DNA from 2 places in the Streptomyces sp. NPDC093984 genome. Region 2 is predicted to be linked to the other one. Evidence: riboswitches for the same ligand, from Rfam matches in the RefSeq annotation. Region 2 holds a riboswitch; the other holds the start of a gene.
What was found. Region 2 has a riboswitch for cobalamin ahead of ACIRC0_RS06805 (CbtB-domain containing protein). Riboswitches for the same ligand answer to the same signal wherever they lie in the genome.
Positions count from the first base shown of each region.

Region 1: another riboswitch for cobalamin. It lies ahead of ACIRC0_RS35725 (cobalamin biosynthesis protein); the one in region 2 lies ahead of ACIRC0_RS06805 (CbtB-domain containing protein).

Region 1 is NZ_JBIWIM010000018.1:49,678-65,166, reverse strand. Features, by position in the region: gene ACIRC0_RS35740 (putative cobaltochelatase) at 1-1,271, opposite strand, end outside; gene cobN (cobaltochelatase subunit CobN) at 1,268-4,921, opposite strand; gene ACIRC0_RS35730 (cobyric acid synthase) at 4,918-6,426, opposite strand; gene ACIRC0_RS35725 (cobalamin biosynthesis protein) at 6,423-7,379, opposite strand; cobalamin riboswitch at 7,477-7,619, opposite strand; gene ACIRC0_RS35720 (DUF397 domain-containing protein) at 7,727-7,990, shown strand; gene ACIRC0_RS35715 (hypothetical protein) at 7,891-8,199, shown strand; gene ACIRC0_RS35710 (hypothetical protein) at 8,293-8,508, opposite strand; gene ACIRC0_RS35705 (anion permease) at 8,522-9,802, opposite strand; gene ACIRC0_RS35700 (class II aldolase/adducin family protein) at 10,205-10,945, shown strand; gene ACIRC0_RS35695 (alpha/beta hydrolase) at 11,104-12,231, shown strand; gene ACIRC0_RS35690 (hypothetical protein) at 12,424-13,833, shown strand; gene ACIRC0_RS35685 (VOC family protein) at 13,853-14,266, opposite strand; gene abc-f (ribosomal protection-like ABC-F family protein) at 14,719-15,489, shown strand, end outside.
Region 2 is NZ_JBIWIM010000001.1:1,504,690-1,520,178, reverse strand. Features, by position in the region: gene ACIRC0_RS06820 (hypothetical protein) at 1-171, shown strand, start outside; gene ACIRC0_RS06815 (ester cyclase) at 362-922, shown strand; gene ACIRC0_RS06810 (histidine phosphatase family protein) at 1,078-1,632, opposite strand; cobalamin riboswitch at 1,704-1,853, shown strand; gene ACIRC0_RS06805 (CbtB-domain containing protein) at 1,894-2,115, shown strand; gene ACIRC0_RS06800 (CbtA family protein) at 2,135-2,893, shown strand; gene ACIRC0_RS06795 (helix-turn-helix domain-containing protein) at 3,355-4,884, opposite strand; partial or broken gene ACIRC0_RS06790 (Tn3 family transposase) at 5,188-5,418, shown strand; gene ACIRC0_RS06785 (helix-turn-helix domain-containing protein) at 5,605-6,501, opposite strand; gene ACIRC0_RS06780 (nuclear transport factor 2 family protein) at 6,698-7,132, shown strand; gene ACIRC0_RS06775 (hypothetical protein) at 7,168-7,302, opposite strand; gene ACIRC0_RS06770 (SDR family oxidoreductase) at 7,283-8,119, shown strand; gene ACIRC0_RS06765 (hypothetical protein) at 8,229-8,891, opposite strand; partial or broken gene ACIRC0_RS06760 (ATP/GTP-binding protein) at 8,888-9,403, opposite strand; partial or broken gene ACIRC0_RS06755 (TnsA-like heteromeric transposase endonuclease subunit) at 9,468-9,833, opposite strand; gene ACIRC0_RS06750 (aconitate hydratase) at 10,253-13,048, shown strand; gene ACIRC0_RS06745 (sensor histidine kinase) at 13,302-14,897, shown strand; gene ACIRC0_RS06740 (hypothetical protein) at 14,797-15,210, opposite strand.

The DNA.
Region 1 (15,489 bases), on a different contig from region 2:
GAACGCCGCCCGGCGGCCCCGTCGCCGAGCCCCGGCACGGTCAGCACCTTCGTGCGGAAGGGCTCGGAGGCGCGTGCGGGAGACTGCTCGCCGACCCCTGAGGTCTGCGACGGCCCACCTTCACCGGACTCGGTCTGCGCGGGGGTGTCGCCGTCGCCCGCCGGCCCGTCCTGCGGCGGCCGGCCGCCACCCCCGCCGGGCCCGTCCGGATCAGGATCGTCGTCGTCCCCGGAATCCCCGGAATCCCCGGAATCCCCGGACTCCCCGAACTGCTCCAGGGTCTCGTCGAGCTTGTCCTCGTCGAGGCCCGGCGCGTCGAAGGGGTTCCGCCGCCTGCGGTGCGGCAGCGCGAGCAGCGCGGCCTGTCGTACGTCCTCGGCGAGCACGTCGGTCCGCCCGGCCCAGGCCGCGAGCGCGGTCGCCGTACGCGCCATCACGATGTCGGCGCGCATACCGTCGACCTCGAACGCGGCACAGGTCGCCGCGATCTGCCGCAGCGCCCCGTCCCCGAGCCGTACGGACGGCAGCAGCTCGCGCGCGGCCACGATGCGGGCGCGTACGGCGGCCTCCTCCTCGGCCCAGCGCGCCGCGAAACCGGCGGGGTCGTCGTCGTAGGCGAGCCGCCGCCGGACGACCTCCACGCGCTGGCCGGGCTCGCGGGAGGCGGCGACCTCGACCGTCAGCCCGAACCGGTCGAGCAACTGCGGCCGCAGTTCGCCCTCTTCGGGGTTCATGGTGCCGACGAGCAGGAAACGGGCCGCGTGCCGCACGGAGACGCCCTCGCGCTCGACATACGAGGCGCCCATCGCGGCGGCGTCCAGGAGCAGGTCGACCAGGTGGTCGTGGAGGAGGTTGACCTCGTCGACGTAGAGGATGCCGCGGTGCGCGTCGGCGAGCAGGCCCGGCTCGAAGGCCTTCACGCCCTCCGCCAGCGCCCGCTCGATGTCCAGTGCGCCCACCAGCCGGTCCTCGGAGGCGCCGACTGGCAACTCGACCATACGGGCCGGACGGGACACCCCCGCCCCGGGCTCGTGCGGCCCGTCCGGACACGACGGATCCGGTGCCGCGGGGTCGCACGAGAAACGGCACCCGGGGACGACCGCCACGTCAGGCAGCAGCGCGGACAGGGCGCGCACGGCCGTCGACTTGGCGGTGCCCTTCTCGCCGCGCACCAGCACACCGCCGACCGCGGGTGAGACCGCGTTCAGCAGCAGCGCGAGCCGCAGGTCGTCCTGGCCGACGACGGCCGTGAACGGAAACGGGGTACTCACTTCTCGTCGCCCTCCAGGTCGCCTTCCAGCTCCAGATAGGTGGCGCGCAGCCGCTCCAGCGTGTCCGCGTCCGGCTCGGCCCACAGGCCCCGGTCGGCGGCCTCCAGGAGCCGTTCCGTGATGCCGCGCAGCGCCCACGGGTTGGACTTCTTCATGAAGTCCCGGTTCTCGGCGTCGAAGACGTACTCCGCGCTGAGCTTCTCGTACATCCAGTCGTCGACGACCCCGGCCGTGGCGTCGTACCCGAACAGGTAGTCGACGGTCGCCGCCATCTCGAAGGCGCCCTTGTAGCCGTGGCGCCGCATGGCCGCCATCCAGCGCGGGTTGACGACGCGGGCGCGGAAGACGCGGTGGGTCTCCTCGCCGAGAGTGCGGGTCTTGACCTGGTCGGGTACGGCCGAGTCCCCCACGTACGCCTCGGGACTCGCCCCCGTCAGGTGCCGCACCATGGCGACCATGCCGCCGTGGTACTGGAAGTAGTCGTCGGCGTCGACGAGGTCGTGCTCGCGGGTGTCGACGTTCTTCGCGGCGACGGCGATGCGCTTGAACGCCGTCTCCATGTCCCCGCGCGCCGCCCGCCCGTCCAGCCCGCGCCCGTACGCGTAGCCGCCCCACACCGCGTACACCTCGGCGAGGTCGGCGTCGCTGCGCCAGTTGCGGGCGTCGATCAGCGGCAGCAGACCGGCGCCGTACGCACCCGGCTTGGAGCCGAAGACACGGGCCGTGGCCCGCCGCCGGTCGCCGTGCTCGGCGGTGTCCTCGTCGGCGTGCGCCTTGACGAAGTTCTTCCCGGCGGGCTCGTCCAGCTCGGCCACCGCGCGCACCGCGTCGTCGATCAGACCGACGACGTGCGGGAACGCGTCCCGGAAGAACCCGGAGATGCGGACCGTGACGTCGATGCGGGGGCGGCCCAGCTCCTCCAGCGGGATCACCTCGAACCCGGTCACGCGGCGCGAGGCGTCGTCCCAGACGGGGCGGCAGCCCAGCAGGGCCAGGATCTCGGCGATGTCGTCGCCCTGGGTGCGCATCGCGGACGTGCCCCAGACCGTCAGGCCGACGGACTTCGGGTACTCGCCGGTGTCCTGGAGGTAGCGGGCGACCAGCGAGTCGGCGAGCGACTGACCGACCTCCCAGCTCAGCCGGGACGGAATCGCCTTGGGGTCGACCGAGTAGAAGTTGCGGCCGGTCGGCAGGACGTTGACCAGGCCGCGGGTCGGGGAGCCGGACGGGCCCGCCGGGACGTAACCGCCGTCCAGCGCCTTGAGGATGTGGCCGATCTCGTCGGTGGTACGGGCGAGGCGGGGCACGACCTCCGTGCACGCGAACTCCAGCACCGCGACGGCGTCGGGGTGTTCGGCGCCCAGCACCTCGCGTACGAGAGCGCCGCTCTCGGAGGCCGCCCAGCCGCGCTCCTCCATCCCCTCCGCTATCCGCCGGCACAGCTGCTCCAGCAGGTCGACCGCGTCCGCCGCCGTTCGGGACGGGCCTTCCACCAGGTCCGTCAGCTCCACCGGCACCTTCACCGGAGCGCCGGGCTCCGCCAGCAGTTCCTTCTCCACCAGGCCGAAGTGCTCCGCGAGCGAGGCCCGCAGACCCGGCAGCGCGTTCGCCTGCCCGCCCCACACCTGCGAGGCGCGCAGCACGGCGAGCACCAGGTTGACGCGCGGCTCGCCGACCGGGCCGCCGCCCAGGATGTGCAGGCCGTCGCGGATCTGCACGTCCTTGATCTCGCAGAGATAGCCGTCGATGTGCATGACGAACTCGTCGAACTCGTCGTCGTCCGGCTGCTCGTCCACGTGCAGGTCGTGGTGGAGCTCCGCCGCCTTGACCAGCGTCCAGATCTGGGCGCGCACGGCCGGTGCCTTGGTCGGGTCCAGATCGGAGACGAGCGCGTACTCGTCGAGGAGCTGCTCCAGCTTGGCCAGGTCGCCGTAGGTGTCGGCACGCGCCATCGGCGGTACGAGGTGGTCGACCACGGTGGCGTGGCCGCGCCGCTTGGCCTGGGTGCCCTCGCCGGGGTCGTTGACGATGAAGGGGTAGATCAGGGGCAGGTCGCCGAGGACGGCGTCCGGCGCGCATCCCCTGCTGAGACCGAGGCCCTTGCCGGGCAGCCACTCCATGGTCCCGTGCTTGCCCATGTGGACGATCGCGTCGGCGCCGAAACTGTTCTCCAGCCAGCGGTACGCCGCCATGTAGTGGTGCGACGGGGGCATGTCGGGGTCGTGGTAGATCGCGATCGGGTTCTCGCCGAAGCCGCGCGGCGGCTGGATCATGACCACGACGTTCCCGAACTGGAGCGAGGCGAGCACGATGTCGTCGCCGTCGACGTACAGCGAGCCCGGTGGCTCGCCCCACGCCTCGGTCATCGCGTCCCTCAGCTCCGGGTCGAGCTTGTCGAACCACGCCCGGTAGTCGGCCAGCGGCACGCGCGCGGGGGCGGCGGCCAGCTGCTCCTCGGTCAGCCACTCCACGTCGTGACCACCGGCCTCGATGAGGCGGTGGATCAACTCGTCGCCGCCCGCCGGGTACTCGGTGAGGCCGTACCCCGCGTCCCGCAGCGCGTCCAGCACCCGTACCGCCGACGCGGGCGTGTCCAGGCCGACCGCGTTGCCGACCCGTGAGTGCTTGGTCGGGTACGCCGTGAAGACGAGCGCGATCCTCTTCTCCGCGTTCGGCTTGTGCTTGAGCCGCGCGTGGCGCACGGCGATCCCGGCGACCCGCGCGGCCCGCTCCGGGTCGGCGAGGTACACCGGCACGTCGTCCGGGCCCTGCTCCTTGAAGGAGAACGGGACGGTGATCAGGCGGCCGTCGAACTCCGGGATGGCGACCTGCATCGCCGCGTCCATGGGGGACAGGGCGGCGTCGGACGCCTCCCACGCGGCGCGCGAGGAGGTCAGGCACAGCCCTTGCAGCACCGGGACGTTCATCTCGGCCAGCGCGCCGATGTCCCAGGACTCCTCCTCGCCACCGGCCGAGGCCTTCGAGGCGTGCGTGCCGCCGGCCGCGAGGACCGTGGCGACGAGGGAATCGGCCTTGGCGAGGATCTCGTACAGCCCGGCGTCGGCGCCGCGCAGCGAACCGCAGTACACGGGGAGGGCGTTGGCGCCGTGCGCCTCGATCGCGTCGCACAGGGTGTCCACGAAGGCGGTGTTGCCGCTGAGTTCGTGGGCCCGGTAGAAGAGCACGCCGACGGTCGGACGGCCCTCGGTGAACGGGCGCTCGGCGTGGACGCCGTACTCCGGCATCTTCCGCGGCTCGTCGAAGCCCTCGCCGGTCAGCAGCACCGTGTCGGACAGGAACCGGGCGAGTTCGGTGAGGTTGGCGGGGCCGCCCTCGACCAGGTACTTCAGCGCCTCCGCCACGACACCGGCCGGTACGGACGACTCGGCCATCAGCTCGGCGTCGGGGACGGCCTCCCCGCCGAGCAGCACGGTCGGGATGCGGGACGCCTTCAGCCGGGCCAGCCCGTCCTCCCAGGCGCGCTTGCCGCCCAGCAGGCGTACGACGGCGATGTCCGCGCCCTCGATCAGCCCCGGAAGCTCCTCGGCGACGTCCACCCGGGTCGGGTTGCCGATCCGGTAGGGCGCGCCGGAGGCACGGGCCGCCAGCAGATCGGTGTCGGCGGTCGACAACAACAACACTGTGCTCATGCGGGCGCTCCCGGTGGGATGAAAGGCAGTCCTTGCGGCGCGCCCGACTCGATGAGCCGCCACAGCGCGTCCGTGTCCGCGTGCTGTTCGATCAGGTCGCCGAGCCGGTCGAGCTGCTCCTCGCGCAGCGCGGCGAACGAGGTGTCGGGGGCCGGCACGAAGCGGCGGCCCGCGGCGGCGGCCACCTCGCGCAGGAAGGCCCGCCGGAAGCCGTCCGACTCCAGCGACCCGTGCCAGTGGGTGCCCCAGGTCTGCCCGACCCGGCAGCCGTCCAGGAAGGGGGTACCGCCGGTGATGTCGGCGACCCCGTGGTGGATCTCGTACCCCTCCACGGGCTCGCCGAGGGCTTCCCCCGCCGGCCGGGTCAGGGTCTTCTCACGGGCGAACCGCACCCGCACGGGCAGCACTCCGAGCCCGTCCACGTGCCCCCTGCGGCTCTCCACCTCGTCCTCGATGTGCTCGCCGAGGATCTGGAAGCCGCCGCAGACGCCGAGGATCGGCCGCCCCTCAGAGGCCCTTCGGACGAGGGCGTCAGCGAGACCGCGCTCGCGCAGCCACTCCAGGGCGCGGACGGTTCCCCGGGTCCCCGGGATCACCACGAGGTCCGCGTCCGCCAGCTCCTCCGGCCGGTCCACGAACCGGACGACCACACCCGGCTCGGCGGCCAGCGCGTCCACGTCCGTGAAGTTGGACATGAGAGGGATGGCGCAGACGGCGACGCGCAGCACGTCCTCGCCGACGGGGGCCATCACCTCGGACTCGCGGACCGCGCCCCGCAGGGAGACTCTGAGTCCGTCCTCCTCGTCGATCCCGAGCCCGTGCCGGAACGGCAGGACTCCGTAGGTGCGCCGCCCGGTGAGGTCCCGCAGCATGTCGAGGCCCGGTTCCAGCAGGCTGACGTCCCCGCGGAACTTGTTGACCAGGAACCCGGCGACGAGCTCCTGGTCCTCGGGAGAGAGCAGCGCCACCGTCCCGAAGAAGGACGCGAAGACGCCGCCGCGGTCGATGTCTCCGACGACAAGGACGGGCAGCCGGGCGTTGCGGGCGATGCCCATGTTCACGATGTCGGTGCGCCGCAGGTTGATCTCCGCCGGACTGCCGGCCCCCTCACAGATCACCGCGTCATACGTGCCCCGCAGCTCGGCCAGGCAGTCCAGCACGGTGCCGAGGAGCCGCTGCTGCCGCCCCCCGTGATATCCGCGCGCACTCAGTTCACCGACCGGCTTGCCCAGCAGCACGACCTGGCTGCTCTGCTCGCCGCCCGGCTTGAGCAGCACGGGGTTCATCAGCGCGGTCGGCTCGATCCGGCACGCCTGGGCCTGCATGGCCTGCGCCCGCCCGATCTCCGCGCCCTCGCGGGTGACGAAGGAGTTCAGGGACATGTTCTGCGCCTTGAACGGCGCGACCTTGACCCCCTGCCGTACGAGCCAGCGGCAGATCCCGGCGGTGACGACGCTCTTGCCGGCGTCGGAGGTGGTACCGGCGACGAGGAGTCCGCGGCTCATGACGTCCGTCCCTTCGCGAGAAGCCTTCGGGCAACCAGGCGCCCGGCGACCGTGATGCCGAGCGCGAGCCCGCTCACGCGCCGGGAGAGCCGTACGGCCTGCTCGATGTCGTCCGTACGGACGGCGCGCCCGGCCGCGTTGAGCACGGGCCGGTGCTCCACGCGCCCCCCGTACGACAGCGTCCCGCCCAGCCGCACGCCCAGGGCGCCCGCGAACGAGGCCTCCACGGGCCCGGCGTTGGGGCTCGGGTGCTTCGCGGCGTCGGCACGCCAGGCGCGCAGCGCGCCCCGCGGATCGGGGCCCGCCGCTGCCGCGAGAACGGCCGTGAGCCGTGCCCCCGGCCATCCCGCGACGTCGTCGAGGCGTGCCGAGGCCCATCCGTAGCGCCGGTAGCGGGGCGACTTGTGCCCGACCATGGCGTCGAGCGTGTTGACGGCGCGGAAACCCACGAGACCGGGAACCCCGGCGACGGCTCCCCAGGTGAGCGCGCCCACTACGGCGTCGGAGGTGTTCTCGGCGACGGACTCGACGACCGCCCGGGCGATCCCGTCCGCGTCCAGCGCCTGCGGATCCCGCCCGCACAGATGCGGCAGCCGGGCGCGCGCGGCCTCGACGTCCCCCGCCTCCAGGGCGCGCTCGACAGCGCGTGCCTCGCGGGCGAGCGACGTGCCCCCGACCACGGCCCAGGTGGCGGCGGCGGTCAGGGCCGTGGCGGCGGTACGGGAGGGACGTACGGCGGATGCGGCGAGCGCCGCCACTGTCGCGGCACCCCCGGCGCAGACGGCGGTGTGCAGCGCGCCCCACCCGCGGTGGTCCCGCCACAGCACCCGTTCCACGGCCGCCGCGGCCCGCCCGAACGCGGCGACCGGATGCCCGCGGCGTGGATCGCCCAGCAGGAGGTCACCGAGGAGGCCGGCGGCGGCGCCGTACGCGAAGACGCGATCGGCACCCATCGGCTCAGCCGACCGTGCGGTCGGACGGGGCCCGGTGACAGAACCTCAATCGGCAGCCGCGCATGGCGATATGTCCTCACTCAGGGTGTCCACGCCCTGGTTCGACGAGACCGGCGGCGAGAGTTCCTGGCTCCCGGGGAGTTCTTCCCCGGTGACAGTGGCGGGACCGCGCCGGACTTGCACCGGCTTCCTCTCCTGCCGCCGTACTGGCTCCGGCAGTCCACCACGCGCCCAGAACAGCCGTCAACTTGCTCTTGACCTGCGACGCTGTGGTGTGCCGAGTCCCACACCACTGAAATCGCGTCAGTTGCCCGAATCGCGCTTTTCGTTGTGAACTGGCGGCCGAAGTGGGCGGTCCAGGGGCGCGCGTTCCGGCGCGTGACTCGAAACGGCGCACCGGGCCCGTGCTCGTCTTTCGCCGTACGGCGGGGTGTGCTTTGCTGGCCGAACTGGAGAAACCCGGCGGTGGACGGCGTCCGAGCGAACCGTCCAGAGGACGGGAGGGACCCACATGGGGGACAGGGCCAAGGAATTCTCGGCAGGCGCGGGAGGTCCCCACGCGCCGCACCCCTCGCTGGCGGCAGCGGCTCCGCTGGCACTCTTCTCCCTGACGACGGGGATGTTCGCGGTCGGCATCGGCGCGCTGGCGGCGCTGCTGGTGCCCGGAACCCCGGCGCGGGCCCTCGTGTGGCTGGTGGTCACCATCGTGGCCGCCGCCTGCGCGGGACTGTGGTGGGGCCTCACCCCGGTCACGGAGCGTCTCCGTGTCCTGGGCCGGGCGACGGCGGCCGTCCGGCAACGCGACTCGCGGACCCCTTGACCTCGGGAACACGGGAAACCCCCGCAGCGACACCGCCGCGGGGGTGACGCGCAGCGACGTCGCTGCGCGTGCGATTGCGAAGTGCTCCGGCCGTCAGGCGACGATCAGATGGATCCCGTACGCGACCGCCGCCGCGCACGCCGCGAAACAGGCGTAGGCGCCGGTGGCCGCCAGGGCGGCGGCGCCGCCCCGGGCCGAGTCCTTCTTGGTGAGGCCCACGACGCCCAGGGTGAACAGGGCCACCAGGGCCACGGTGACCCCCAGGCTGACGCCGAAGACGGAGCCGAGGGCTGCCCAGTCGATCTTCATGAGTGGTGATTCCTTAAACCGTGGCGGCGGGGGCCGGCTCCGCGGAGGGGCCGGCGTCCGGGGCCGGGATCGTGGCCTGCAGGTCGGTGGCGGCGTCCGTGTCCGCCGAAGCGGTGTCGGCCGCGACGACCGGGCCCGCCGGGGGCGGGATGACCGCCGCGATCGCCGCGGTGACGACGCCCGCGGGCTCCGTCTCGACGTCGTTGACGTTGTCCACCGTGACCGGCTTGCGGCGCGAGAGGGTCCAGATGACCCCGGCGCCGGCGACCAGCAGCACGCCGGTGGCGACCGTGCCCCAGGTGCCCTGCTTGGTGAGGAGTTCGGCGCCCGCGCCGACCAGGCCGGCCGCCGGGAGCGTCAGAGCCCACGCGGTCAGCATCCGGGTCGCGGTGGACCAGCGGACCACGCCGCCCTTGCGGCCGAGGCCCGCGCCCATGACGGCGCCGGAGCAGACCTGGGTGGTGGAGAGCGAGAAGCCGAGGTGCGAGGAGGCGAGGATCGCCGTCGCCGCGCTGGTCTGGGCGGCGAAGCCCTGCTGCGGCGCCAGGTCCGTCAGGCCCTTGCCGAGGGTGCGGATGATGCGCCAGCCGCCCAGGTAGGTGCCGAGCGCGATGGCCAGACCGGCCGAGACGATGACCCAGGTGGGAGGGTTCGAGCCGGGGGCGATGACACCGCCGGTGACCAGGGCCAGCGTGATGATGCCCATCGTCTTCTGCGCGTCGTTCGTGCCGTGGGCCAGGGAGACCAGGCCCGCCGAGGCGATCGAACCGGCCCGGTAGCCCTTCGCGGTCGCCTTCTCGTCGGCGCGGCTGCCGATCACGTACGACAGGCGGGTGGCGAGCATCGAGGCGAGGCCCGCCACGAGCGGCGCGGCGACGGCGGGGATCAGGACCTTGGTGACGATCGTCGAGCCGTTCACCGCGGACCAGCCGGCCGAGGTGACGGCGGCACCGATCAGACCGCCGAAGAGAGCGTGGGAGGAACTGGACGGCAGACCGAGGAGCCAGGTCAGCAGGTTCCACAGAATGGCGCCCACCAGGGCGGCGAAGATCACTTCGACGCGTATGCCCTGTTCGTTGATGATGCCGCCGGAGATCGTCTTGGCGACCTCGACGGAGAGGAAGGCGCCGAGGAGGTTCAGCGCGGCGGACATCGCCACCGCCGTCTTGGGCCTCAGGGCGCCGGTCGAGATGGTCGTCGCCATCGCGTTGGCTGTGTCGTGGAAACCGTTCGTGAAATCGAACACGAGAGCGGTGACGATCACGATTCCGAGGAGGAGCGTGATGTGTTCCATTTACCCAGGCTTCTGTGGGAGGTCAGTGGCTGTTGGACCGTAGGCAACCTGGGTGAACGGAAGATGAACTGAGACGGGCTGGAGGGTGTACCGATCGGCGTATCGGCGTTCCGTTTATGGGTGGCCCGCGAGGGTCGCGGCCTCGAACGAAGCCGGAATTCAGGCTTCCGGAAGCGTTGGTGCGCCTCAGGGGGCCGTGCCGGGCTCTCCGCCGGCTCCTCGCGAACCGCTTCAGCCGGTCCCGGGACCCGTTGAAGTGATTTCGGTCACCCTCCAGGCTCCCGTCGTTGTGGACCGCCTCCTGGGGGAGTGTGTCCGTATATGCGCACTTACGGACCCGCGACTCCCGGCCAGAGTGTGCCAGGCCACCCCCGCGCGGACCCCACCTGGCAGGATCACGGCATGGCCGATCAGCGACATGACCCAGGGGACGCCCGGGAGGCCGTACGGCACGGGCGGGAGCCGGCTGCGCCGGCCGCGGCGGCGGAGGAGGTGGCGCGGGCCTGGGACCAGCTCGTCGCGACGGCCCGCCGCACGGTCGCCGACGGACTGGTCGTCGGCACCTCCGGCAACGTCTCCGTACGCATCGGCGACACCGTGCTGGTCACCCCCACCGGAGTGCCGTACGAGCGGCTGACGCCGGGCGACGCGGTCGGAGTCGACCTGGACGGACACCAGGTGCTCGGCACGCTGCGCCCGACCAGCGAGCTGCCCATGCACCTGGCCGTCTACCGCACGACGGACGCCCGGGCCGTCGTGCACACCCACGCCCCCGACGCCACGGCCGTCTCCACGCTCGTACGGGAACTGCCGCTGATCCACTACATGGCCGCCGCGCTCGGAGGCGCGGTGCGGGTCGCCCCCTACGCGACCTACGGCACCCCCGAGTTGGCCGAGAACATGCTCCGCGCCCTGACCGGCCGCAGCGCCTGCCTGCTGCAGAACCACGGCACGGTCGCCCATGGTGCCTCGCTGGACCAGGCCTACGACCGCACAGCCCAGCTGGAGTGGATGTGCCGCGTGTGGCTGACGGCGTCGTCCGTGCCGGGCCTCACCCCGCACCTGCTCAGCCGGGAGCAGGTGGCGGAGGTAGGGGAGCGGTTGCGGGGGTACGGGCAGCATCAGGGGTTCACGAACCCCTAGGGTCCTTCGTCTGGATCAGGCCCCGCGAGTCTTCGTGATCCAAAACGAAAGACCCTGGTGGACCGGCCGGCCGGGGCCGCCTTGCGGCGCGCCCCGTGGGTCACACCGCGCCCTTCTCCCCACTGGCCGGGGGCGGGCTCCACCGGGAGACTGGATGGATGCGCACTGTCAAAGCGGCGGCCGCAGCCGTCACCGTAGCCATCGCCGCGGGCGCCGCCGGCGTCGCCGCGGGCCGCTTCGCCAGCGACGCCGCGCTGAAGGCGCCGCCGGGGCGTCCGCTGCCCACGGAACCCCGTCTCACCGTGCACTCCCTGGCGGCCGGCCGGATCGCCCTCACCCGCGACCTGGCCTCCCAGCGGCCCGGCACCTACGGGCTGACCGGTGACGGCTCGCACGCGGTCGTCGGCCCGGTCCTGAACTCCGCCCCGCACACCGTCGACACGGTCGTACGCCGTCTGGAACGCGTCACGCACGGCACGCTCGAGCCCGGTGACAAGGTCTGGCTCACCCCCGCCCTGTACACCGGCGATCCCCGAACCGCCCTCGGCCTCGACCACACCGACGTGGAGGTGCCCGGCGAACTCGGGCCCCTGCCCGCCTGGTTCCTGCCGGGTGCCCGTGACACCTGGGTGATCACCGTGCACGGGCTCGGCACCACCCGGGAACACCCCATGAATGTCATGGGATTCCTGCAGCGGCACCACTTCCCGGTCCTCGACATCGCCTACCGCGGCGACCCCGGGGCGCCCCGCTCCCCGGACGGCCTGAACCACCTCGGCGAGACCGAGTGGCGCGACGTGGACGCCGCGATCCGCCACGCGGTGCGGGCCGGGGCCGAGCGGGTCGTGCTGCACGGCTGGTCCACCGGCGCCGCCATGGCGCTGCACGCCGCCGCCCACTCGGCGGTGCGCGAGCGGGTCTCCGGGCTGGTCCTGGACTCACCCGTCCTCAGCTGGGAGGCCACGCTGCGCGCCCTGGCCGCAGCCCGCCGCACCCCGGGACCCCTGCTGCCGCTGGCCGTCCGCGCCGCACAGGGCCGCACCGGTGTGCACGGCGATCGCACCCAGAAGGCCGCGGACCCGCAGCACCTCAACGTGCCGGTGCTGATCTTCCACGGGCCCGACGACACGATCGCCCCCTGGGGCCTTTCACGCCGTCTCGCCGAGCGGCGCGCGAACCTGGTCACCCTGCACACGGTGGACAACGCCCCGCACGGCGCCATGTGGAACGCAGACCCCGAGGCATACGAGGAGGCCATGCGGCGCTTCCTCACGCCGCTGATGTGACGGTGTCGACGCAACGGCCCGCGTCGGCGGGCACACAGCTGAGGCGCCCTTTCGCGCCCTCTTCCGCTTAGCCCACCCGACCAGCGCTGTCCCCCTTCCCAGGGCCTCTGAGGACCCTCTCGCCGACTCCCGTCGGCGTCCCTCGAGGCATTCCGTTTGGGTTTTCGGACCGTCAACCGGAAGACTGCACCCGTGACGTCCCGTACTCCGCGCGACTCCAGGCTCCGACTCGTCCGACCGCGGCCGCTGGCCGCCGCCCCCCGAGCGGTGACCCAGCGCCGCACGCGCCGCCCCGCACCCAGGCCGCCGGAGGGCACGCCGCCGCCCGCGGAACTGGCGAAAATGGCCCGCGCCCGTCTGGCCGGCGCGGCCCGTGTCGCCCACTGGGCCGACGCCACGCTCGGGCCCGGCCGCGAGGGCGCGTCCCCCGACGGAAAGGGCACCCTGTCCGACGCCACCGCGGAACGGGCGGCCGCCGACCTCGGCCTGACCGTCGCTCAGGTGCGCGCCGACTGGGACACCGCGCGCCTGGCCGGTCTCGTCGAGGTGCACGGCGACAGCGCCCGCCCCGGCTGGCGGCTGCGCGCCTGGGACCGGGACGACTCCGCCGTACTGCGCGGCTGGGTCGCCCTCTTCGACGCCTGGTCGCTCGCCTGCCCCGAGCCGGCGGACCGAGAGCACGCCGCCGTCGCCGAGGTCGTCTCGGCCATGCCGCAGGTGCTCTCCTTCCTCCAGCTGTCCGCCGGGCCCGTCCCCGTCGAGCAGCTCCTCGACCTGCTCCAGCAGCGGGTCACCGAACTGCGCACCGAGCGCTGCGAGGTCCCCTACGGACCCCGGCCCGAGCCTGTCGTGCCGCCGGTCCCGGACTCCGCCGACGAGTCCGAGCTGGCCCCCCTGCTCGCCTGGGCCCTCGACGCGCTCGCCTACGTCGGCGCCCTCACCTGCGCCGACGGGCAGGCCACCCTCACCCCGCTCGGCAGCTGGGCGGTCTGGGTCAAGCTGGAGCAGATCTGCGTCGCCGCGCAGAGCCCCGCCGGGAACATCGAGCAGAACGCCGAGGACATGCTCCGCGGCTGCGCCCAGCTCCGCCCCAACGCGGCTCGCGCCGAGTACCGCGCCTGGCTGGCCGCCCGCCCCGTCGGCAGCGCCGTCACCGAACTCCTCGGTGCCGCCCGCGGCGAGGACGCCCTGCTGCGCGGTCTGGCCTTCGAGGCGCTGCGCGTGGTCGGCGCGCCCGCCGAGCCCGAGGTGCGGCGCGCCGCCGAGGAGACCACGCTGCGCCCCTACGCCCTGCTCTGGCTCGCCGAGCACGACGGCGCCGACCCGGAGGACGCCCACGAGGTGCTCACCCGTGAGGAGGCCACCTGGCTGTGGGTCGACACCGCCGCCGCCGTCGCCGACCACGGTGAGGCCCCGCTCCTGGTCCGCCACCTGGAGTCCGCCGTGCAGGCCACCGTGCCCGCGCTGCTCGACGAGGTGCGCGCGGTCGGACACCCCCGTACCGTCCAGGTCCTGGTCGCGCTCGCCGCCGCCCACCCGGACCCGGCGCTCGCCAAGGCCGTGCGCCGGGCCGCCTTCCAGGTCCACACCGGAGGCAGCTGACCCCCTCGCACAGCGGTCGTCAGGCGGCTGTCTCAGGGGCGTACGTGCCGAAACTCCAGATGTTGCCCTCGGCGTCCCGGGCCATGTAGTCCCGCGACCCGTAGTCCTGGTCCGTCGGGGGCATCAGGATCTCCGCGCCGTGCTCCACGGCCCGCTGGTGGTGTGCGTCGACGTCGTCCACCACGACGTACACCCCGCAGGGACCCGCCCCCCTCATCGCCTCGTCGAAGGGGCCGCCGCGGCCCTTCGAACCCAGCATCACCACGCCGTTGCCCTGCACCAGCTCGGCGTGCAGCACCGATCCGTCCTCGCCCTCGTACACCGACAGCTCCGTGAAGCCGAAGGCCTCCGTGAGCTGCCTGATCGCCGCCTTCGCGTCCGCGTACAGCAGCGCCGGGCAGATGCTCGGACGCCTGCCGTCCATGCCCGCCATCGCCGTCACTCCCTCCGGTGTCCGGCCGAATCCCGGCCTGTCGCTCAGTCTGGCACCGGCCACCGACAACACTGCGGACGACGGGAGTTGGACGACAGGACCGGGCGCCCGGAGTGCCAGCCTGACACCGCCCCACGACACGACGCCGGGCCGTGGCCCGAACGGGGGACGCACCGCCGCGTCGCGCCCCCGTGCGCCGCGCCCGCGCGTATCCTTCGCGCCGCGTAGTGAACGTCACACCACCGCCGTCACGCTGCCGCGACGACGGACGTCACAGCCCGGGACGCCGCGTACGGGAAAAGTGCTTGCACCGCCCCGTTAGACTTGGGCCCATGGCCATTCTCCTCGCGCATTAGACGGCGGGAACGTCCTTAAGCCGCCCATCCCGCCACCCTCCCCCAAGCTCGCGACCGCGCTCGAGCAGGGGGGACTCCCAGCCCAGGAGTCTGTCCGTGATCTCCGCCTCCGGCATCGAGCTGCGCGCCGGTGCCCGCATCCTCATCGAGAACGCCACCTTCCGCGTCACCAAGGGCGACCGCATCGGCCTCGTCGGCCGCAACGGCGCCGGGAAGACCACCCTCACCAAGGTCCTCGCCGGCGAGGGCATCCCCGCCGCGGGCACCGTCACCCGCTCCGGCGAGGTCGGCTACCTCCCCCAGGACCCGCGCACCGGCGACCTCGACGTCCTCGCCCGCGACCGCATCCTCTCCGCGCGCGGCCTGGACGTCCTGATCCGCAAGATGCGCGAGAACGAACAGCGCATCGCCAACGGCTCGGGCGCCACCCGTGAGAAGGCGCTGCGGCAGTACGAGCGCCAGGAGACCGAGTTCCTCACCAAGGGCGGGTACTCCGCCGAGGCCGAGGCCGCCACCATCGCCGCCGCGCTCAACCTGCCCGACCGGGTGCTCAGCCAGCCCCTGCACACGCTCTCCGGCGGTCAGCGCCGCCGTATCGAGCTGGCCCGCATCCTGTTCTCCGACGCGGACACCCTGCTGCTCGACGAGCCGACCAACCACCTCGACGCGGACTCGATCATCTGGCTGCGCGACTACCTGAAGACCTACCGCGGCGGCTTCATCGTCATCTCGCACGACGTCGACCTGGTCGAGACGGTCGTCAACAAGGTGTTCTACCTGGACGCCAACCGCGCCCAGATCGACGTCTACAACATGGGCTGGAAGCTCTACCAGCAGCAGCGCGAGGCCGACGAGAAGCGCCGCAAG
Region 2 (15,489 bases):
ACGTATGTCCGGCGGACCCTCACCGCCGCCCTCATGGCCACGGCCGTCGTCGCCACCCCGGCGATCGCCGCCCCTGCCCCGCCCCAACTGGCCATCCCCGCGAGCCGGATCAGCTGGAGCGCCTGCTCCCAGGCTCTCGCTCCACTCTCGCTCCACACCGCGCCGGCTTAGCCACGGCGGCCCAGTTGCCCGGCAGCGTCGTCCTCAGCCGCGAGGCGACGACTACAGCATGTTCCTGCTCTCGCCGTGCGTGCGCGACGCCACCAACCGCTACCTGACCGTCCGCACCCTGCCCGCACCCGGCACCACCTGCACCGACTGACACTCCCTGTTTCGTCCCACCGATATGTGAGGAAGCACCATGACCACCACCGCACGCAACCGGATGCGCCTGCTCGCCCCCGCGGCCATGGCCGCCCTGGCTGTCAGCGCGACGACGGCCGCCGCACCCACCTCGTCCGCCGCCGGACACACGGTCACATCACAGGGCCACCCGAGCGCCGTCAAGAGCCCGAAGGCGATGCTCGACTCCTGGCTCCGCCTCTGGAACGGCGACTTCACCCAGGCGTCCGGCATCATCTCGCCGGACTTCAAGGTTCACGCCGCCCTCCTGGACGGAGGTGACGGCAGCAGCATCCGCGGCGCGGACGGCCTGGCGGCCTGGATCGCCCAGACCCGTGCCGCCTTCCCCGACCTGCGCTTCTCGCTGCAGATCGATCCTCTGGTCGCCGGGCACCGTGCCTCCGTGCGCTGGACGGCCACCGGCACCTACGCCGGGGGCTTCCCCGGGGCGAAGGCACAGCCGGGTACCGTCGTCACCTTCACCGGCACGGACACCCTGCGGATACAGGACGGCAGGTTCGTGGAGTACTGGCTCAACTCGGACACCCTCCAACTGCTCACCCAGCTTCGCGCATTGTGACTGACGTTCCACGGCCTCCGCCGCCCTCCCGTCCCCGCCGACGGTACGGCTCCCGGACAGGGCACCGGGCCCCCGTTGGAACGCGGCCCTGGGATGCGGCGGTCGATGATCGATTGCCCGGCTGCGCATCACCGAGCCCCCGGGACGTCCGTCCGTCACCCCATCCGGAGGTTCCAGCGCCCGGCTCTGCCTGTGAGCTGTACACACGCCAAGGGCGGGATGTCGACGCGCCAAAAGGCGTGCGCGGGCGCGGTCAACGCATGCAGTACGGCAGCACGCGCGACCGCCGGGTCGGCGACGATGAGCAGCCGACCGCTGTCCTCGGCGAGGTGGTCCAGCCACTCGCTGATGCGTCCGCACAGGTGGAGGACGGATTCGCCGCCGTGCGGGGCGGCGGCGGGGTCGGAGGTCCACGCGGCGAGCGCTTCCGGTTCGGCGGTGGCGAGGTCGTCGAGCGTACGGCCGTGCCAGGTGCCCAGTTCCAGATCGCGCAGCGCCGCTTCCACCGATGCTTCCAGACCGAGGGCTTCGGCGGTCTCGCGGCACCGCCGGGAGGGCCCGCACAGGTGACGGTCGGCGGGCGGCAGAACCTCACGCGTGGCACGGGCCTGTTCCCGTCCGCGTGCGTCGAGTGGAAGGTCTCCGTCGATGCGCACCTGCCGGGCAGCCGGTCCCATCGCAGGAGCGACCAGCGTCAGCCGGATTGTCATGGCGGTGAGGCTAGCCGAGATCACGGGCGTTCCGGACGCTGAGTGAGGCAGGCCATCTTGGCCGGTGAGTAAAGGATCGGTACCGTCATGGGCGTTAGGACGACGGTGTGTCCGGAAGACCGGTGAAAGTCCGGCACGGTCGCGCCACTGTGTGCCGCACAACTCCCTTCCTAGGAAGGGGTTTGTCGGCGAGTCAGACCCCCATGCCGTCGTCGCGTGCTCCACCGACCACGGGACGCGTGTTCCCGAAGGAGGCCCGCCATGGCGCAGTCCGCCATCACCCCTGCCCCGCTCTCCCCACCCACCGTGGCCAAACTGCCGATCCGCGCCATCGCGCCGTGGGCGGCGTTCTTCGGCCTGCTGATGCTGGTCCTGCTGTACTTCGTCGGCGCCGAGGAGGGCGCAACCTCACTGCTGTCCGGCGCGGGCGTGCACGAGTGGGTGCACGACGGCCGGCACCTGCTCGGCTTCCCCTGCCACTGACCGGCACGGGGGGAGCCGCATGAACTCCGCAATCGTGCGGACGCTGCTCGTGCGCGGCATGCTCTCGGGCCTCTCCGCCGGCCTGCTCGCCTTTGGCCTGGGCCGCCTGATCGGCGAGCCGGGCGTGAATGCGGGCATCGCCTACGAGAAGGCCCACAGCCACGAGCACGAGGTCGAGATCGTCAGCCGGGCCATGCAGTCGACTGCTGGTCTGGCCACGGCGGTGCTGGTGTTCGGTACCGCCGTGGGCGGCATCGCCGCGCTGGTGTTCTGCTTCGCCCTCGGGCGGATCGGCCGCTTCGGGGCACGGGCCACCGCCGCTTTCGTCGCCGGGGGTGCGTTCGTCACCGTCTATATGGTGCCGTTCCTGAAGTACCCGGCCAACCCGCCGGGCGCCAACGATCCGGACACCATCGGCAAGCGCACCACGCTGTACTTCGGCATGATCGCCCTTGCCGTGCTCGTCGGCGTCGGGGTGGTGATCCTCGGCCGGCGTCTCGCCGGACGGTACGGCAACTGGAACGCAACCCTCGCTGGGGCGGTCGCCTTCATCGCGGTCATCGCGGTGGCTATCGCATTGCTGCCGACGGTCGACGAAGTACCGAAGGACTTCCCGGCGAGCGTGCTGTGGCAGTTCCGTATGGCTTCGCTCGGCATCCAGGCGCTGCTGTGGGCGTCGTTCGGGGTGATCTTCGGATTCCTGGCCGATCGGGCGCTGCGCCCGCGGACCGCCGATGAGGCCCGGGCCGCGGCGTCGGGAGTACCCACAGCGGTTTGACCGACGTTGACGTGGGGGCGTGTACCGGGGGCGCGACCGGTACGGTCCCCTGCGCTTCACTCTCACGCCAAATGATGGGCGACCCGGTCGTCACCGAGGACGAACTGCCCAAGGTCACCGACGTGCTGCAGGCCGCCGGGATCGAGCAGACCATCTGCAAGTTCTCCATCGCTGCGCCGGCCGCATGTGCCGGCCGCCGTCGGTCGGGATGCGTCCGAGCTTCTCGGCGTCGACGTGGACCAGGTCGCCACTCCCAGTTCCTGCCCCGCGCGGGCGCACGGGGCAGCGCCGCAATCGACGCGATCTTCGCGTAGCCACGACCGGACGTCGGCACTCGTGGAGCGCGGCCCATAGGAGTCCGCCGCAGGCGCAAAGTCCCAGAGAAGTCCCACGGATGCCGCCGCACCCCTTCTTGACCCGCTTCGTCGCAGGTCAGGAAGGCGTGCGGCGGCATCCGCTCATCAAATGTCCCGGAAGATCTCGATCTGAGCCCCCACCGAGTTCAGCCGCTCGGCCAGGTCCTCGTAGCCGCGGTTGATGACGTACACGTTGCGCAGTACGGACGTGCCCTCGGCCGCCATCATCGCCAGCAGGACGACCACGGCGGGGCGCAGCGCGGGCGGGCACATCATCTCGGCGGCGCGCCAGCGGGTCGGGCCCTCGACCAGAACCCGGTGCGGGTCGAGCAACTGCAGGCGCCCGCCCAGGCGGTTGAGGTCGGTCAGGTAGATGGCCCGGTTGTCGTAGACCCAGTCGTGGATCAGCGTCTTGCCCTGCGCGGAGGCCGCGATGGCCGCGAAGAACGGGACGTTGTCGATGTTGAGGCCGGGGAACGGCATCGGGTGGATCTTGTCGATCGGCGCCTCCAGCTTGGAGGGCCGCACGGTCAGGTCCACCAGCCGCGTACGGCCGTTGTCGGCGGAGTACTCGGGCGTGCGGTCGTGGTCGAGCCCCATCTCCTCCAGCACCGCGAGCTCGATCTCCAGGAACTCGATCGGCACCCGGCGCACGGTCAGTTCCGACTCGGTGACCACCGCGGCGGCCACCAGGCTCATCGCCTCGACCGGGTCCTCGGAGGGGGAGTAGTCGACGTCGACGTCGATGTTCGGCACGCCGTGGACGGTGAGCGTGGTGGTGCCGATGCCCTCGACCTCGACGCCGAGCGCCTCGAGGAAGAAGCACAGGTCCTGGACCATGTAGTTGGAGGAGGCGTTGCGGATGACCGTGACGCCGTTGTGCCGCGCGGCGGCCAGCAGCGCGTTCTCGGTCACGGTGTCGCCGCGCTCGGTCAGCACGATCGCCCGGCCGGGGGAGACGGACCGGTCCACCACCGCGTGGTACAGCCCCTCCGTGGCGGTGACCTCGAGCCCGAAGCGGCGCAGCGCGATCATGTGCGGCTCGATGGTGCGCGTCCCGAGGTCGCAGCCGCCCGCGTACGGCAGCTTGAAGCGGTCGAGGCGGTGCAGCAGCGGACCGAGGAACATGATGATGGACCGCGTACGGCGGGCGGCCTCGGCGTCGACGGCGTCCAGGTCGAGGTCCGCGGGCGGGACGATCTCCAGATCGACCCCTTCGTTGATCCACCGGGTCCGCACCCCGATCGAGGTGAGCACCTCCAGCAGGCGGTACACCTCCTCGATGCGGGCGACGCGGCGCAGCACCGTGCGGCCCTTGTTGAGCAGCGAGGCGCACAGCAGCGCCACGCAGGCGTTCTTGCTCGTCTTGACGTCGATCGCGCCGGAGAGCCGGCGGCCGCCGACCACGCGCAGATGCATGGGGCCCGCGTAGCCCAGGGACACGATCTCGCTCTCCAGGGCGTCCCCGATGCGGGCGATCATCTCAAGGCTGAGGTTCTGGTTGCCCCGCTCGATGCGGTTGACGGCGCTCTGACTGGTACCGAGTGCCTCGGCGAGCTGCGCCTGGGTCAGGCCCCGGTGCTGGCGTGAGACACGGATGAGCTTGCCGATGCGTACGAGGTAGTCGTCTGACATGAGACTGAGGTTATCTCAGATATGAGATGGGGCATCTTGTGGGGTCCGTTCGAGTGAAGAGGGCGGAGTGATGCCTGGTGAGAGGGGTGTGTCGCAGCGAGCTCCGTGTCCCTTGCCATCGAACTTAGTCGGCGAGGAGCTTCTGGCCAGCGGCGACTAAGTTCGATGGCAAAGGTGATCAAGCGAGCTAGATGATCTAGTCCAAGGGGTCAGTGATCGTAGGCCAGGTGCAGGCTCAGGCCGCAGAAGGTCGGCGGAGGAGATACGTGTAAGGGACGGCGCCCCGTTGTACGCCGCGGTAGCGCCCTGGGCCTGGTCCTCAACGCCTTGGTGCTGTTCAACACGCGGTACATGGACGCCGCGGTGAACCAGCTGCGTGCGGACGGCTTCGACGTCCGTGACGAGGACGTGACCCGCCTCTCGCCGTTCGTGCGGCATCACGTCAACATGCTCGGCCGGTACTCCTTCCAGCTTCCCGACCTGCCCGGAGGCCTGCGTCCGCTGCGCGATCCGGATGCCACCGACGAGGAATGACCCGGTCCCGCGCCGCCGAATGGGAGGACCCTGGAGCTATGGCCAGGAGGTACGTCCGGCGGTGCGCATAACGAGATCTCCGACAGAGCCTGGAATTCCCCAGCCCCGGTCACCGGGGCTGGGCGACATGGGACTTCGCAAGTGGCCGCAGGTGGTTGGAGTGGTTCTTTGGGCAGGTGTCGCCGGTCAGGGCTGCCGGGTCGACGGTTTGCTCGTGGATTGCGCGTTCTGCTGTCCGGTCGTGGCGGACCAGCTGGCGAGCAGTTTCAGGCCGTCCTCGGCGGCGGTTTCGGGGGGCGCGCTGTAGACGACCACGCTCAGGCCGCTTTCGTCCGGCAGGCTCATGGTCTCCTGGTCGAGTTCCAGGTCGCCGACGAGCGGGTGGTTGAGGCGTTTGGTGCTGTCGCGGAAGACATGCACGTCGTGGGATCCCCACATCACGCGGAAGGCGTCGCTGCGGGTGGACAGTTCACCGATCAGATTCGACAGTTCCCGGTCGTAAGGGCTCTTCCCCGCCTCGACGCGCAGCGCACCCACGGCGAAGCGGGCCATGCGCTCCCAGTCGGTGTAGAACCGCCTGGCCGCCGGACTGAAGAACGCGAACCGGGCGACGTTCGCCCCGCATGTCGCATCGGCGTACATCTCCGAGTACAGGGCCCGGCCCAGCGGGTTGGCGGCCAGCGCATCGAGGCGGTTGTTCATCACGAACGCCGCCATCCCCGACATGCCCTCGACGATCCGGGCCACGCTCGGCCGCACCGCCGGCCGCACCTCCCGCTTCCGTGCTCGCGCCCCGGGCGCCGGTCCGGCGGCGCGGGCGAGGTCGTACAGGTACATGCGCTCGGTGGCATCCAGCCGCAGTGCCTGGGCGAGGGCGTCCAGCACGCTGTCGGAGACACCCCGCAGGTTGCCGCGCTCCAGGCGCGTGTAGTACTCGACGCTTACCCCGGCGAGCGTGGCGACCTCGCCCCTGCGCAGTCCGGGCACCTGCCGCCGACCGTAGGTCGGCAGACCCGCCTGCTCGGGGGTGATCCTCTCGCGTCGGGAGCGGAGGAATGCGCTGACTGCGTCCCGGTTGTCCATGCCGACCAGGGTAGGCAGGCCGCGCGAGGGGTGGGGGGTCCCTGCCAGTACCCCTCGCAGCAGAGACTCCCCGGTCACGGCCGTCTCCCGTTGCATGGTGCGTGCCCCGATCCCCGGGGCCCGACCGGTGCGAGGACGTAGGCGCTCCCGCCGGCCGACCTTTCCCGTACCGGAACAAACCTGAAGGGCACGCGAGATGAGCAACCAGATCGAGACTGTGACGGAGAGCCCCGCGGATGTCGTGCGAGGGCTGTATGACGCGCTGAGCAAGGGCGACGTGCCGGGTGTCCTGGCCAAGCTCGGCCCTGAGGTGATCGTCGACGAGCCGACCCAGCTCCCCTACGGCGGCGTGCACCAGGGCCGCGAGGTGTTCGTGCAGTCGATCCTGGGCGCGATGATGGGCTACGCCAACGTCGCCATCACTGATGCCGAGGTGTTCGAAGGCCCGGCCGGCGTCATCGGAATGCTCACCGGAACTCTCACGGCCCACACCACCGGTGAGGAGTTCCCGCTGACCATGGTCGAGATCCACCGGGTCGAGGACGGCACGGTGCGCAAGATCGACGTCTACACCAAGAACCCCCACGAGCTCGCCGCGTTCTACGCGCGCGCCGAGGCGGGCACCCGCTGACGACGGCACCCCTTCACGAGTCCGGCCGAGTTGCCTCACGGCAGCGCGAGCAGCTCGGCCGACTCATGCCCAGCCCAGGCCGTCGCATCGATGACCCCTGCCCGCATCAGCGACACCGCGACACGCGCACCACACAGCGAAGGACACACCATGACCACCACCTGGTTCATCACCGGCACCTCCTCAGGCTTCGGGCGACTGCTCACCGAACGCCTCCTGGCCCGTGGCGACCGCGTCGCCGCCACGCTCCGCCGGCCCGAGGCTCTCGACGACCTCCGCGCCGAGCACGGCGACCGGCTCTGGACCGCCCAGCTCGATGTCACCGACACCGAGCAAGTGCGTCGCGTCGTCACCGAGGCGTTCAAGACCCTCGGCACGATCGACGTCGTCGTCAACAACGCCGGCTACGGCGTCCTCGCCTCCGTCGAGGAGGCATCCGACGAACAGATCCGACGCGTCATCGACACCAACCTGCTCGGCTCGATCCAGGTCATCCGTGCCGCCCTCCCGCACCTGCGCACCCAGGGCCGAGGCCGCATCCTGCAGGTATCCACCGCGGGCGGTCAGACCACCTACCCCAGCCTCAGCTACTACCACGCCTCCAAGTGGGGCATCGAGGGGTTCTGCGAGACCGTCGCCCACGAGATCGCGCCGTTCGGCCTGGCCCTGACCATCATCGAGCCGGGCGCGACCCCCACCAACTTCGGCACGTCGCTCGACATCGCACCGCCCCTGCCCGAGTACGAGAACACCCCCGCGGCCCAGACCCGGCAGGCGTTCCTCGGCGGCCACTTCCCGGTGCCCAACAGCGCGGAGAAGCTCACTGACGCGATGATCGACCTCATCGACTCCGGCGCGACCCCGCTCCGCCTCCCGCTCGGCCCCGACACCTACGAAGACGTCCACGCTGCCCTCACCGGCCGGCTCGCCGAACACGAGGCTCATCGCGACATCGCCCACTCGGTGGCGGCCACAACCGCCCGGTGACCGAGACCCGCGTCAGTCGCCGCCGACGACGAGTGACTACGCGGGTTCGCCGTACTCGGTGCCGCCGCCCACCCCACACCCTCCGCAGGCATCCCTTGGAATTGATCATCTAGCGAGACCGAGCTGCGGTGATTCTGGCATTTCGGGCTTCGCGTCGGCGGTCTTCTTTGCGCTTCTTGCCCATGTCGCCGTTCAAGGTGCCGTAGGAGATGGACGTGTTGTGCGTGTCCATGAGCTCGCACCAAATCTCTCGTGTGTTGAGTCCGGATGCGATCAGCGGGTCGATCAGATGCTGGAAACGCGTGATCACTGCTGGCCCGCGCACGGGGCGTTCTTCGAACGGTTGGGGCGGGTTGTCGAGGAAGTAGTGGACGAGCCGCTTCGAGACTCCATGACGGTGAGCGAGCGTTCGCAGAGGGACTGCGCCTTCCATCGCCTGTTGCTGGATCTGGTGCTCAACGTACCGAGGCAGCTGATCTCTGCACTTGCGTTCGAAGCGGCCTGGCATCGGTTTGTAGCGCAAGCGGGGTGAACTCGCATCGACAAGGGCTCGGTGCAGTACTTCCGGTGTGCGTCCGGAGACAGTTGAGAGTCGGTCGAGGCGAGGCTTCCCGAACCAGAAGGGTGGCCCGCTGAGGAAGGTGTGCAGGTAGCTGGGCTTGAGGTGATTGGCGCGGGCTAGGCGTCGGATGTAGGAGTCGGTGTTCTCACCCAGTCGTGGTGCGACTGGGACGGGGAGCTGTTGGAGAGAAGCGCCGAAGGTGTCGGTCATTGCCGTGTCGTGTTCTTGAGCGGCGATGCGGAGGTCTGGGCAGCGTGGTCGAGTTCGATGGCATCGAGCGATGCCTTGGTGATGCGCTCGGTGCCCGTGAGGATCGCGTCGATCGCGGCGCCTCGGATCGCGTGGGAGAGCGCGCCGATCATGCCGTCGGTTCGGTTGTGGAGGTAGCGGTCCAGCTTGATCAGACTGCCTGGCGGATGGTCGCGCAGGAGGAGGGTCTGCTCCATGGTCGCGACCAGGCCCTTCCACTCGCCACCGTAGGGGAACGGGCGGGTGGGGACGAGGGTGAAGCGGCTCGCGATCTGGGCGCCCCGGGTGCCGGCCAGGAGTTCGCTGGTTTCGAGGTTGATGCCCGCGTAGGCGAACGTCGCGGGGAGGCGTTCGGAGAAGTACTTCAGGGTGTCGGAGACCTCGGCACCGGCCCGTGTGACCTGCGAGACGTTGTGGATTTCGTCGACCAGAACCAGGCCGGTGCGGGTGTCCGTGCAGACGCCGACGACCGCCGACCGGGCCGCGCAGGCACCGCGGGTGCCGGTAGCGCGACAGCCACCGCACATTCGCCAGCAGCGTTTCCTCAGGAACCCCGACCCGCTCGAAGCCCCAACCGGCCTGGCCGCAGGCCATGCGCGTCACCTCGAACGCCTCCGTGTCCCTCGGCTCGACCCGCTCGTCCGCGCGGACATCGACGACCACCGCCGAGCCGTCCGCACGGCGCACGAAATAGTCCGGCGCGTGACGACGCTCGCGCTCCTCGTCGTGCCAGTGCAGCCAGAACGGCTGCGAGGCGATCCCCACCACCCTGGGATCGAAGTCCATCAGCACGAGACGGTCCCGCTCCAGCCACGACTCGAAACCGACGTGCCGCCCGGTCGTCGCCGTCCAATACCACCCCGGGAAGTGACGCTCACCACGCGACCAGCGAAAGGGCCGCACCGCAGGCACGTCCTCGAACCGCGCCGTCGCGCAGTCCAGCAGCGGACGCCGCCGAGACTCGCGTACAGCATCCACGTACGACAGCTCGACGTACGGTCCCGCAAGATCCGCCCCGACCGGCACGGCCACCCAGCACCCCCAGCACGTCACCTCGTGCGACTAGGTTCGCTGGCAAGGAAGCTGAAACGACTGGGTTCGCTGTCAAACGCCTCGATTGGATGACAGCGGACACTCCGGCCGCGCATGACCTACCGGCCCCCATGTACTAGAGTTATCTCGACATCGAGATATCTGCCGAGGCGTACCGCAGCAGCCGCTCTGGTAAGGGTTACCTAACTTAGCCTGCCCTCAGCGGATCGGCCGAGATGCCGTGGCGGCAGGATCGTGGTGGTACGCGCACATCAATGAAGGAGACTGTCGTGTCGGCGAACAGCTTCGACGCCCGCAGCACGCTGCAGGTGGGCGACGAGTCGTACGAGATCTTCCGGCTGGACAAGGTGGAGGGCTCGGCCCGCCTGCCCTACAGCCTCAAGGTCCTGCTGGAGAACCTGCTCCGCACCGAGGACGGCGCGAACATCACCGCCGACCACATCCGCGCCCTCGGCAACTGGGACTCCCAGGCCCAGCCGTCGCAGGAGATCCAGTTCACGCCGGCCCGCGTGATCATGCAGGACTTCACCGGCGTGCCCTGTGTCGTGGACCTCGCCACCATGCGCGAGGCCGTCAAGGAGCTGGGCGGCGACCCGGCGAAGATCAACCCGCTGGCGCCGGCCGAGCTGGTCATCGACCACTCCGTCATCGCCGACAAGTTCGGCACGAACGACGCCTTCAAGGTCAACGTCGAGCTGGAGTACGGCCGCAACAAGGAGCGTTACCAGTTCCTGCGCTGGGGCCAGACCGCCTTCGACGAGTTCAAGGTCGTCCCCCCGGGCACCGGCATCGTCCACCAGGTCAACATCGAGCACCTCGCCCGCGTGGTGATGGTCCGTGACGGCAAGGCCTACCCGGACACCCTGGTCGGCACCGACTCCCACACCACGATGGTCAACGGCCTCGGCGTCCTCGGCTGGGGCGTCGGCGGCATCGAGGCCGAGGCCGCGATGCTCGGCCAGCCGGTCTCCATGCTCATCCCGCGCGTCGTCGGCTTCAAGCTCACCGGTGAGCTGCAGCCGGGCACCACCGCCACCGACCTCGTGCTCACCATCACCGAGATGCTCCGCAAGCACGGTGTGGTCGGCAAGTTCGTCGAGTTCTACGGCGAGGGCGTCGCCGCCACCTCGCTCGCCAACCGCGCCACCATCGGCAACATGTCGCCGGAGTTCGGCTCCACCGCAGCGATCTTCCCGATCGACGACGAGACCCTGAACTACCTGCGCCTGACCGGCCGCTCCGACCAGCAGGTCGCCCTCGTCGAGGCCTACGCCAAGCAGCAGGGCCTCTGGCTGGACCCGAAGGCCGAGCCGGACTTCTCCGAGAAGCTCGAGCTGGACCTGTCCACGGTCGTCCCCTCGATCGCCGGCCCCAAGCGCCCGCAGGACCGCATCGTCCTGGCCGAGGCCGCCCAGCAGTTCGCCAAGGACGTCCTCAACTACGTCGAGGCGCCCATCGCGCAGACGCCGGACGCCGCCGCCTCACCGGTCGACGAGGCCGGCGCCGAGTCCTTCCCGGCCTCCGACGCCCCGGCCTACGGCCACCAGGAGAACGGTGCCGGCGCCCCGCAGCACGGCCAGGGCACGGGTGCCGTACCGTCCAACCCGGTTCCGGTGACCGCCCCCGACGGCACCACCTACGAGCTGGACCACGGCGCCGTCACCGTCGCCGCCATCACCTCCTGCACCAACACCTCGAACCCCTACGTCATGGTCGCCGCCGCCCTGGTGGCCAAGAAGGCGGTCGAGAAGGGCCTGACCCGCAAGCCGTGGGTCAAGACCACCCTCGCCCCGGGTTCCAAGGTCGTCACCGACTACTTCGACAAGGCGGGCCTGACCCCGTACCTGGACAAGGTCGGCTTCAACCTGGTCGGTTACGGCTGCACCACCTGCATCGGCAACTCCGGCCCGCTGCCGGAGGAGGTCTCCAAGGCCGTCAACGACCACGACCTCGCGGTCACCTCGGTCCTCTCCGGAAACCGGAACTTCGAGGGCCGTATCAACCCCGACGTCAAGATGAACTACCTGGCGTCCCCGCCGCTGGTCGTGGCCTACGCCATCGCGGGCTCCATGAAGGTGGACATCACCAAGGAAGCGCTCGGCACCGACCAGGACGGCAACCCGGTCTACCTGAAGGACATCTGGCCCTCCGAGGCCGAGGTCAACGAGGTCGTCGCCAACGCCATCGGCGAGGACATGTTCTCCAAGTCCTACAGCGACGTCTTCGCCGGCGACGCCCAGTGGCAGTCCCTCCCGGTCCCGACCGGCAACACCTTCGAGTGGGACCCGGAGTCCACCTACGTCCGCAAGCCCCCGTACTTCGAGGGCATGGGCATGGAGCCGGCCCCGGTCGAGGACATCACCGGCGCCCGTGTCCTCGCCAAGCTCGGCGACTCGGTCACCACCGACCACATCTCCCCGGCCGGCGCGATCAAGGCCGACACCCCGGCCGGCAAGTACCTCACCGAGCACGGTGTCGAGCGCCGCGACTTCAACTCCTACGGTTCCCGCCGCGGCAACCACGAGGTGATGATCCGCGGTACGTTCGCCAACATCCGCCTGCGCAACCAGATCGCGCCGGGCACCGAGGGCGGCTACACCCGCGACTTCACGCAGGAGGGCGGCCCGGTCTCCTTCATCTACGACGCCTCGCAGAACTACCAGGCCGCCGGCATCCCGCTGGTCGTCCTGGCCGGCAAGGAGTACGGTTCCGGCTCGTCCCGCGACTGGGCGGCCAAGGGCACCGCGCTCCTCGGCGTCAAGGCCGTCATCGCCGAGTCCTACGAGCGCATCCACCGCTCGAACCTCATCGGCATGGGCGTCCTGCCGCTCCAGTTCCCGGAGGGCCAGTCCGCCGCGAGCCTCGGCCTGACGGGCGAGGAGACCTTCTCCATCACCGGCGTCACCGAGCTCAACGAGGGCACCACGCCGCGCACGGTCAAGGTCACCACCGACACCGGTGTCGAGTTCGACGCGGTCGTCCGCATCGACACCCCCGGTGAGGCCGACTACTACCGCAACGGCGGCATCATGCAGTACGTGCTGCGCAGCCTGATCCGCAAGTAGGCGATCCGGCACGGCAGTCGAGGGCCGCATCCCCGCCCGGGGGTGCGGCCTTTTGCCGTCTTTCGGACCGCCGCCTGCACGGGGACACACGGGGACATCGCCGGCGCTCAGTGCGGACACAGGGTTTCCTCAGCGGACGGGTGCAGGATCGCGACATGTCTGGCACCACTATTTCCCCCGGCGGCCCGGTCCGTGTGCTGATCGTCGACGACGAGCCCGGCCTGATCCGAACGAAAGACCCTGAGGCGCGGAGATGAGGTCCGGGCTCCCGGGACGGCCGGTGGGGCGTTCGCTGTGCGCGCGGCTGCTCCTGTTCACCGGCGCGGTTCTCGTCGCGGTCTGCGCGGCCATGGCACTCACCTCCGTCTACGCCCAGCGCGCCTATCTGCTCGGCGACCTCGACCGGCGCGTCGGCGACGCCGCGCAGCGCAGCCGCGCCGAGGCCACCCTCCTTCCGGACCGCGATACCGATCTCGCCTTCCTCGGGGAGCGCGGGCAACCCGCCGGCCTGCTCGCCGCCCGGCTCGACGAGCACGGGAAGGTCACCGTGGCCGAGGTCGTCACCCGGGGTGCGGCGCCGCGGCCCCTCAGCGACGCCCAGCGTGCCGCCCTGGACGGCCTCAGGCCCGACGGCTCGATGCACACCCGGACCGTGCCGGGCCTCGGCACCTACCGGGTCACCGCTCTCGGCGGCGACGGGGTCCGTGTCCTCACCGGGCTCCCGATGGACGACGTCCGGGACCTGATCGGGGCCCTGGTCGTGGTCGAGGTCGCCGTGGCGGCCGTCGGACTCGCCGCCGCGGGCTGCGTCTGCGCGGTGGTGATACGACGCCAGCTGCGCCCGCTCGGCCGGGTCGCCGCCACCGCCGTGGAGGTCTCCCGAGCGCCGCTGGGCAAGGCTGAGGTCACCCGCCTCGCCCGCGTGCCCGAACGCGACACCGACCCCGGCACCAAGGCCGGACAGGTCGGCGCCGCGCTGAACCGAATGATCGAGCACGTCGAGTCCTCGCTCGCCCAGCACCGGCGCAGTGAGGAGCGGGTGCGTCGCAGCGAGGAACGCATGCGCCGCTTCCTCGCCGACGCCAGCCACGAACTGCGGACGCCGCTCGCCTCCATCGCCGGCTACGCGGAACTCATGAACCGGGGCACCGGCCCGATCGAGCCGGAACTGGCCTGGCGCCGCGTCACCGCCGAGTCGGCCCGCATGACGCACCTGGTGGAGGACCTGCTGCTGCTCGCCCGGCTCGACGAGGGCCGCCCCCTGCACCGCGCCGAGGTGGACCTCGCGTCCCTGGTCGCCGAGGCGGTGTGGGAGGCGCGCGCGGCGGGCGGCGACCACGACTGGCAGCTCGCCCTGCATCTCGACACCCCCGCGCTGGTCGCCGGGGACGAGGCACGGCTGCGCCAGGCGGTGGCGCACCTCCTGGCCAACGCCCGCGTCCACACACCGGCCGGCACCACCGTCACCGCCTCCGTCGAGGCGAGCGGCGAGCGGTGCGTGATCCGTGTACGGGACGACGGGCCCGGCATACTGACCGCACTGCTGCCGACGGTGTTCGAACGCTTCACCCGCGCCGACGCCTCCCGCTCCCGCACGCACGGCACAGCGGGCGGTTCGGGCCTCGGCCTCGCGATCGCCGCGGCGATCACGGCGGCGCACGGCGGCAGCGTCCGGGCGGAGAGTGTTCCGGGCCGTACGGAGTTCACGATCGAACTGCCCCTGAAGGAGCCGTCGTTGACGGGGAGCCCTAGATCCATCCCGCCAGCTGCGCCACCGCGAACGGCGCCGGCACCAGGGTCGTCATGCCGAGCCACAGGTGCAGCGGTCGGCCCTCCTGCCACGGCATGAGAACGTCCACCACCAGCACGATCCCTAGGATGAACCCACCGCCCAGCACCGCGCCGAGCGTCATGCCGACGGTCTGGTCCGGTGACGTGCCGCCGCAGCCGAAGCCGGTGACGCAGTGAAGCAGCGCGTACCTGTTCAGCAGCCACCGGACGCACACGCCGGGGACGATCGCCAGCACGCCGATCAGGAGGTTCGCCACCGCGGCCGCCCACCAGGAGCCGGCGGCGGCCTTCTCGCGGCCACCGTCCGCACCGGAACCGTGCACAACCCGCCCTTCTCCCCGGTCATCGCGTTCGTACAGGTAGATGACCACGAGAGCACTGGGGTTGCCCCGCGCGCGCCCCGGAGCGGCGAACACCGCCCCTACGAGTGACGGTTGGGGGTGGGTGGGGGATTGTCCGGGCCGCTGGGCGGACCGGGTGGCACGCACAGCGGCCACCCGGTCCGCGAGCCGGCCCGGCCCGGGGGGAGTAGGCCGGACCGGGGTCTGATGGCTTGTGTCGACCGGTGAGGCGACAACGTTGTCGGACTGGTCTGTACATGACTGTACCTCGGTCGTGGACAACGATGTCAAGGCTCTCCCATGGCGTTC